DNA from 2 places in the Arthrobacter sp. KKT183 genome. Region 1 is predicted to be linked to the other one. Evidence: riboswitches for the same ligand, from Rfam matches in the RefSeq annotation. Region 1 holds a riboswitch; the other holds the start of a gene.

The links. A riboswitch is a leader RNA that binds a small molecule or an ion and turns the genes downstream of it on or off. The one in region 1 is predicted to bind cyclic di-AMP.
Region 2: it holds a riboswitch for cyclic di-AMP, as region 1 does, so the genes downstream of both, ACZ2GY_RS07540 (LysM peptidoglycan-binding domain-containing protein) here and ACZ2GY_RS09850 (LysM peptidoglycan-binding domain-containing protein) in region 1, are expected to answer to the same signal.

What each region holds. Positions count from the first base shown of each region.
Region 1 is NZ_CM145770.1:2,066,473-2,070,268, forward strand. It holds gene ACZ2GY_RS09845 (NAD-dependent epimerase/dehydratase family protein) at 1-462, shown strand, start outside; gene ACZ2GY_RS09850 (LysM peptidoglycan-binding domain-containing protein) at 595-1,500, opposite strand; cyclic di-AMP (ydaO/yuaA leader) riboswitch at 1,505-1,684, opposite strand; gene ACZ2GY_RS09855 (hypothetical protein) at 1,796-2,077, opposite strand; gene mutM (bifunctional DNA-formamidopyrimidine glycosylase/DNA-(apurinic or apyrimidinic site) lyase) at 2,162-3,172, opposite strand; gene rnc (ribonuclease III) at 3,188-3,796, opposite strand, start outside.
Region 2 is NZ_CM145770.1:1,581,463-1,585,258, forward strand. It holds gene ACZ2GY_RS07535 (multicopper oxidase family protein) at 1-692, shown strand, start outside; gene ACZ2GY_RS07540 (LysM peptidoglycan-binding domain-containing protein) at 820-1,677, opposite strand; cyclic di-AMP (ydaO/yuaA leader) riboswitch at 1,680-1,846, opposite strand; gene ACZ2GY_RS07545 (DUF3093 domain-containing protein) at 2,123-2,608, opposite strand; cyclic di-AMP (ydaO/yuaA leader) riboswitch at 3,118-3,308, shown strand; gene ACZ2GY_RS07550 (M23 family metallopeptidase) at 3,312-3,796, shown strand, end outside.

The sequences.
Region 1 (3,796 bases):
AGCCGGGCCCGCGCGGGCAGGCTGCCACTGCTTGCCGGTGGAACCGCGCTCGTTGACACAACCTACGTGGACAATGCGGCGTCGGCCATCGCTGCCGCCCTTGACCGGATGGAGTACATCTCCGGATCCCCGCTGGTCATCACGAACGGTGAACCGCGCCCGATCGGTGAGCTCCTCACCCGCATTTGCTCCGCCGGCGGCGTCCGGGAACCCCGGAGATCGATCCCAGGCTGGGCAGGCAGAGCGGCCGGCAGCGTCGTCGAAAGTATCTGGCGCGCTTCCAAGGCCGACAGCGAGCCTCCCATGACCCGCTTCCTCGCGGAGCAGTTGTCAACGGCCCATTGGTTCGACCAGCGGCACACCAGGTCCCTGCTTGGCTGGACTCCGGAGGTGAGCCTGGACGAGGGTTTTGCACGCCTCGCCGCGCACTATGGCGATTCAGCGTCGCGCATCAGGCACTGATGTTCAGATAACTGACGGTTTGCGATCGGACCCTCAGCCTGGTCAGCCTGTTCCCTGTCGCGTTGGTTCATTAAATGCCGCTGGGAAGGACCTTTACAGGTCCTCCCCAGCGACGAGAGACTAAGGCGAAGATTAGACGCGCACGAAGTAGGCGCCCGGCAGATCGCTCAGCGGGTGCTGCATGGTGAGGTTTGCACCATTCATTCCGCTGCTGATGACCTGGCCGTTGCCAGCGTAGACGGCTACGTGTCCGCCCGTGATGACAATGTCGCCCGGTGCAGGTGTGCTAACCGGGGTACCGTAGCCAGCGAACTGTGCCGGTCCGAGATCGCCCGTACCAAGGGCCTTTTCGAGGAGCACGGTGCAATCCTGGATAGCACCGGCTGCGAGCTGGGCCCGAGCCGACGCGAGGATGCCTGCGCCGCTGGCGCTGCCCGAGTTGTCTGCAACCTGGATGTTGCTGGAGGCAAGGCTGATGATGGTGCTGGTCTCGACCGGTGCCGGAGCAACAGCAGCTGCCTGTACCTGCACTGCAGGCGCGGCTGCCGGAGCTGCTACCTGAATCTGCTGTACCGGAGCTGCGGCAGGAGCCGGAGCGGCAGCAGCGCTACCGGAGAGGCTGATGACCTGACCCGGGTAAATGATCGAATCCCAGCCGAGGCCGTTAGCAGCGAACACGGCGTCCAGGCTGACGCCATAGTTCGCTGCGATCGAGCCGAGAGTGTCCCCGGACTGCACAGTGTGGGTAGGAGCATTGACGGCCGGAGCCGGCGCCACGGGAGCCGGAGCAACCGGAGCTGCCGGGGCCACAGGAGCGGCTGCAGCCTGGACGTTGGCCTCAACTGACGGTGCTGGGGTGTAAGTGGTGGTGCCCGCGCTTGCTGGCAGGGCCGCTCCGAACATGATTCCGGAAGCTGCTACAACAACGGCTGCTGGGCGGCCAACGGTGCCGGCGTGTGAGCTCACTGCCTTGGAAACGACCTGCATGGTGCTGGGCGGGGTTGCACGGTGGCGTGCGATATGACGGTTTTTGGACACGGAAATAGCCTCTCCCAATGCCGGCGGAGTTAGCTGTCGGATTCGGATGGGAGCCAGCCGGACTACCGGTCTTGGACCGGTGAGTCTTCACCCCTAGGACTTCTGAAGAAGCCCGCTATCTGGTTCCCCCGCTCCTGCCGCAGTGTGTAGCGAACGGACCTTCCGACGGCGGCAGGATTAGGCAATCCACCAGAAGGAAGCCGGGCTTTTGAGCCCGGCGTGTCCATAACGTTACATTCTTTCGGACTGGATGTCACATTTCAATCACGAGAAACGCCGGTTCAGCCGCGCCGGATTAGATTTTGTACTCGTCCTGCGCGCTTTTGGGGCCGTCCTGATCGCCATTGCGGTGCATGGCTGACTGCGCCTTTTTCAGGGCCTGCTCTGCCTGCGCCTGAACCTCCGGAGCCTTCGTTTTTACCGTCTCCGATGCCTGGGAAACCTTGTCCTGGACCTTCGGGTTGTTCCAGAGCTCGTTGGCCTTCACTTTGATCTGCTCATAGCTTGCACGACCGGCCCGGGCGCCCAGAACGTAGCCTGCTGCCATACCTGCTGCAAAAACCAACTTGTTCTTCATCGCGATACTCCTGACGTGTCGGGTACTGAGATACTGAGATATCGAATCTAGTCAGCTTACTTACTTTTGTCACGTCGGAGCCGCTCACCAGCGTCCGTTACGCGGCCGTGGCTGGCACCTGGGGCACGTGTATGAGGACCGGTTCATGAAGGTGTCGCGCCGGATCAGGGAATCCAAACCATTCTCGAAGCATCGCCGACAGGGCTCCCGCTCCCGCCCGTAGGCGTTCAGCGCGCGCTCAAAGTATCCGGACGCGCCGTTCACGTTTACGTAAAGCGAATCGAAGCTGGTGCCGCCTGCCTCGAGCGCCCGGATCATGACGTCCCTACACGACTCGACCAGTCGCGAGGCTTCTGCACGCCGAAGGGTGTCAGTGGGGCGGGCGTAGTGCAGCTTCGCTGCCCACAATGATTCGTCGGCATAGATGTTTCCGATTCCCGAGACGAGCGTCTGGTCGAGCAAGGCGCGCTTGAGCCCCGTGCGGCGGGAATGCAGCTTGCGGTAGAAATCCTCGAAGGAGAATGCAGGGTCCAGCGGGTCACGTGCGATGTGCGTCGCTTCAACCGGCACCAGGGGAACGAGGTCCTCCCCCAGTCCGCCGGGAAGACCATCAGCTGTTGCCACCATGCTCGTGACAAAAAGCCCGCCGAAGATCCGCTGGTCCACGAAACGAAGCTCCTCCGGCACCGGCTGAGGCCCAGCAGCCGGAGACAGCCGAAGGCGAACCTTCAGGTGCTTCTCGTCCGGCTGGGTGCGGTCCTCGACCAGCAACTGGCCGCTCATTCCAAGATGAGCCATGAGCGCAACTGGCGGCCTGCCGTCCGGGAGTTCCTTTGAGGACGCCAGGTCCGGTGACGGCGCAGGCCGGGAGCCGCCGTCGTCATCGGTGAGGGTAAGGGGCAGCCAGAGGAACTTGCCCCGACGCACGGCATCGCTGACGCGGGCTCCGATGAGGTTTCCAATGAAATCCTCGATGCCGAGGGCATGGCGGCGGATTGAACGGGGGTCCAGGACGTCGACCGCCTCGATGCGGCGCCCGCGAACCCAGCGCGCGAGACCCCTGCGCACTACCTCCACCTCGGGAAGCTCAGGCATAACGAGGTGCAAAGATCACGTGGAGTGGCGGAGCTGTGCGTCCGCGTGTGCGAGAGGCAGTTGGTTTACCTCAGGCTGAAGGAGCTTCCACGAGGCAGAGGCAGCCTCTTGCTCGGCCTCCTTCTTGGAGCGCCCGGAACCTGAGCCGTAGGTCGCTCCGCCGATCACCAGGACGGCCTCGAACCGGCGGTCATGGTCAGGCCCGAAACCCGTCACCTTGTAGTCGATAACCCCCATGCGCTGTGCCGCGGCGATTTCCTGGATGCTGGTCTTCCAGTCCGTTCCGGCGCCAAGGGCTGCGGCGTCCCGGAGCACCGGACCGATGATGCGCATGACGAGGCACCGTGCGGTCTCCATGCCGTTGCTGAGATAGGTGGCGCCGATGATGGCTTCCATGGTGTCAGCAAGAATTGAGGATTTGTCCCAGCCATTGGTGAGCTTCTCTCCCTGTCCCAGGAGGATGTGCTGCCCGAGATCGAGGCCGCGGGCAATCTTCGCGAGGGCGCGGGTACTCACCACCGCCGAACGCCTCTTGGCGAGTTCACCCTCTGAAAGATCAGGATTGTCCCTGTAGAGAGCGTCCGTGACCGAAAGCCCGAGGACGGAGTCGCCGAGGAATTCGAG
Region 2 (3,796 bases), 490 kb from region 1:
AGCCCGGGCAACGCGTCGAACTCGTAAATCTATCCAACGACAACAACATTGACTACGACCACACCGGTAAGGTGATGGCTTTCGACGTCGTCGATGCTCCTGTCGACACCAGCGACCCGACCTGGAACACCCTTCCGGGCGAATTGGATCCGGGGAACGAAGTGATGGCGCTGAAGCCCACCGACGCCATGATCCGGCGGCACTTCAGGCTCAAGCGCGATGACCTCACCGACAAGTGGACCATTGACGGTCAAACGTGGGCTGACGTTGTGGAGAGCAACTACCGACGGATCGTCGCCAACCCCGAACTGAACAGCACCGAAATCTGGGAATTCGAAAACTCCAGCGGCGGCTGGTTCCACCCCATGCACATCCATTTGGTGGACTTCAAGATCATCGGCGGGGAAGATCGGGCCACCTACTCCTACGAGCAAGGGCCCAAGGACGTCGTCTACGTCGGTGAAGGGGAAACCGTGCACCTGCTTATGAAATTCGGGCCCCACCGCGGCCGTTACATGATCCATTGCCACAACCTTCCGCACGAAGACCACGACATGATGGTCCAGTTCCGCGTCGGCACCGCCGCTCTCGAACCCCAAGAGAACGACCCCATAAAAGCCGGTCCCAGCCGCTGGGACGAAGCGACGGCGCTTCCACCCTTCCCTGGCGCCCACGAACCCGCAGACACCTAGCAAGGAAGCGGCACAGGGGACGGCTAGGTAACCGTCCCCTGTGCCCGCTGCCGGATATCCGATTCCCATCACCCATGACCGGGATGGACCCGCGAGGACTCGAGTGCTGCTGGCCAGGGGTTAGTGGCTATGCGTTGACCCGGACGAAGGAGGACCCGGCCAGATCTGACAGCGGATGCAGGATGGTGGCGTTCATGCCGTTCATCCCGCTGCTGATGACCTGCCCGTTGCCGACGTAGATGGCGACGTGCCCTGGCCGGATAACGAGGTCGCCGGGGGCAGGGGATCCGACGACCGTTCCATACTGGTAGAACTGCTCAGGGGCCAAGTCACCGACGGACTTACCGATCGAGCGCAGAGCTACCTCAACGAGGATCGTGCAGTCCTGGGTAGCACCCATCTGCGCGTAAGCCGAAGCAACCAGCGCCGCACCGACACCGCTTGCCGCTACAGTGCTCGATGCCTGAGCGGGTGCGCGTTCAATGGTGCTGGCCGCCGTCGTAATGCCCATGGTGCTGGTTTCCACCCTCGCAGGTGCTGCCGGCGCCGTGACACCGTTCACGCCGTTGGCGGCGCCTGTCAGGGCGATGACGTCACCGGGGTAGATGAGGGATTCCCAGCCGAGCCCGTTGACAGCGAAGATCGTTTCCAAGCTCACACCGTAAGAGGCTGCGATCTTTCCGAGGGTGTCACCAGGCTGAACGATGTGAGTGGCACCTCCCGTTGCTACTGCTGCAGCGGCAGAAGCCGCGCCCACGGTTTCGGTGACCGCTGTATCGAGGGTTTGCTGCGGCGTGGTGGAGGAGGTGGTGGTCGCTCCGGCGTGGGCCGGCAATATCGACCCGAGCACCAGACCCGATACAGCAACGGCTACCGCCGCCGGACGTCCTACTGTTCCCACTCCCGCCGATGCCGCTTTAGCAACGTGGTGCAGAGGGCTCGTGGGGACGGCGCGGTGGCGCGCGGTGTGGCGATTTTTTGACATGGCTAGCCTCTCCCAATGCCTGCGAAGTTAGCTGTCGGATTCGGATGGGAGCCACCCGGGCGTACCACAGCACTGAGAATGAGTGCCGCTTTCACCTTAACCCCTAGGGCTTCTTTCGAAACCCAACGTTCGGTTCCCCCGCCTCTGCCGTGTTCTGTTTCAGGACGGACCTCCACCAGCGACAGAGTTAGGCAATCTGCTGGAGGGGTGTCGCCCGCATCGAGTCCAAGACACCGCGAGAATCATATCCGTCGCGTCCTTGCCTGTCACATTTCAATAACGGCAACACAACGTTGGCCCTCAAAGTTTTCAGACCCTTCTCGGTATAGCTCTGGTTCGGCATATCGCCCTGTCCTGGAATTCGTTTCAGGTTCGGTACTTCAGTGGCTTTTCCGGACCGTCACGAACGGGGGTTCTTCTGCCACTCTTCACGAAGAGGCGCAGCTTATGAGCCGTGGCGGTGTTCCGGTAGGGCGGGGTCTAAAGCTTTGACGAGTTCAGTTGGACGTCTGGTTGATGCCAGCCAGTAGGGGGTGTGGTCTTCGTCGTCTTTTATCTCGATCCGTACGACGGGGTCGATCCAGCCGCGGATACATAGATACGCCAGGGCGTTCAGCGCCGGTCCGCGCTGATGGGTGGCCTCCTGTTTCACATAGGAACGTGCCGCACCCAGGTACTTCCGGTCGATGTGGGCACGGCCAACATCCAGTGAGCTGGTGGTCACAGTGATCCGCGGGGTAGACAGCACCAGGAGAGCGGTAATGATGAGGAAGATCAGGATGCAGGCAATAATCCCGGTCAGCATGCTGATCGGTGCAAACACCAGGATCGACGCTCCTGCCACTCCTGAGGCAAGCACCCACACAAACGGCGTCGGCCACAACCGTTCGTCGTAAAGGATCGCGGATGGCGGTGCGGAAACTTCGGACATGGTCAACAGCTTGCCACACCCCTACGCGTGCCCATTCCGGTCCCTCATCGATTGCTTGAGGACGGACGCTTCCGGCCCTTGCGGTGTCAAAGTGGGCAAGGAGACCCAAGCGAGCGGACCGACAGGGGCGCTGGCGGAATTGATCACGCCAGGCTACGCAGGTTGAACCAGATGCCGATGACCATGGTGGCTAGGGCGCCGGGTCATCGGCATCTGCATGCCCGGAACCGGGCACGGAGCCAGCCTAACTTACTCACTATCGAAGGATCCACGGCAGAGCAAAGCAAGGGTGCTGACTGTGTTGGGCCGGATTGCCGATGGAGCCTCAGAGGTTCTTCGGTCCTGACCTGAAAGCTAGCAGTTGTTCCGCATCAGTTTTTCTCTGTTGGTAGGTGCCGCGTCTGCAGGTGGATGGGCTGCAATTGAGTCCCACTCTCAACAGGTTACGAAATTGTAACTATACAGCCGTCCCTGTAGAGTGACTTCGTCGCCGAGATCAGTTGGTGACGCTGGTTTCAACGCCTAACCCTGCCGGGAATCCAGTACCGTTCGTATTCCGGCAGGGGTGGAGGACCCACTTCTTGTGGCGGCCTTTGTGCTGCCTTGGGGTGAAGCCATTCCAGTGTTTTGAACTGGAACGGCCGGGCTGGTTCCTTGCCCGAATCCGACAGCTAACTTCAGCGGCGTTCGGAAAGGAATCTTCTTGTCCTCACACAAGACCGCCGGCCGCCGCCGTGCGCAACCAGCGCCGCATGGCCGACGGGCGGCGGAGCGCCGTCCGAAGCATGGTCGCCGGGCGGCAGCCCCAGCCACCGCGACTACTGGGCATTGGATAAAACCTACAGCGATGGTTCTGGGTGCAGCCGGACTGCTTAGCGGCGTGATCCTCCCCGCGCAGGGAAGCGCCAGCGCAGAGCCTACGATCCAGGCCAGCCCCGCCGCATCACCGGAGAAGGTCACGGCTGATCCTCAGGCGGAGGTAACCTTCGGACGCAGCGCCGTTTCGGCCATTCCCGCTTCGGATCCAGGAGTTGGTGACCCTGCTGTACTGGCGGCGGGCTCGGTCGAGAACGCAAGCGGCGCGCCTGCCGCGGGCGACAACGCCGGGGATATTGCCGACACTGCTGGCGCCCGGCTGGCTGCTCCGCTCGGTTCCATGGCCACGACGTCCAGCTTTGGTTACCGCGC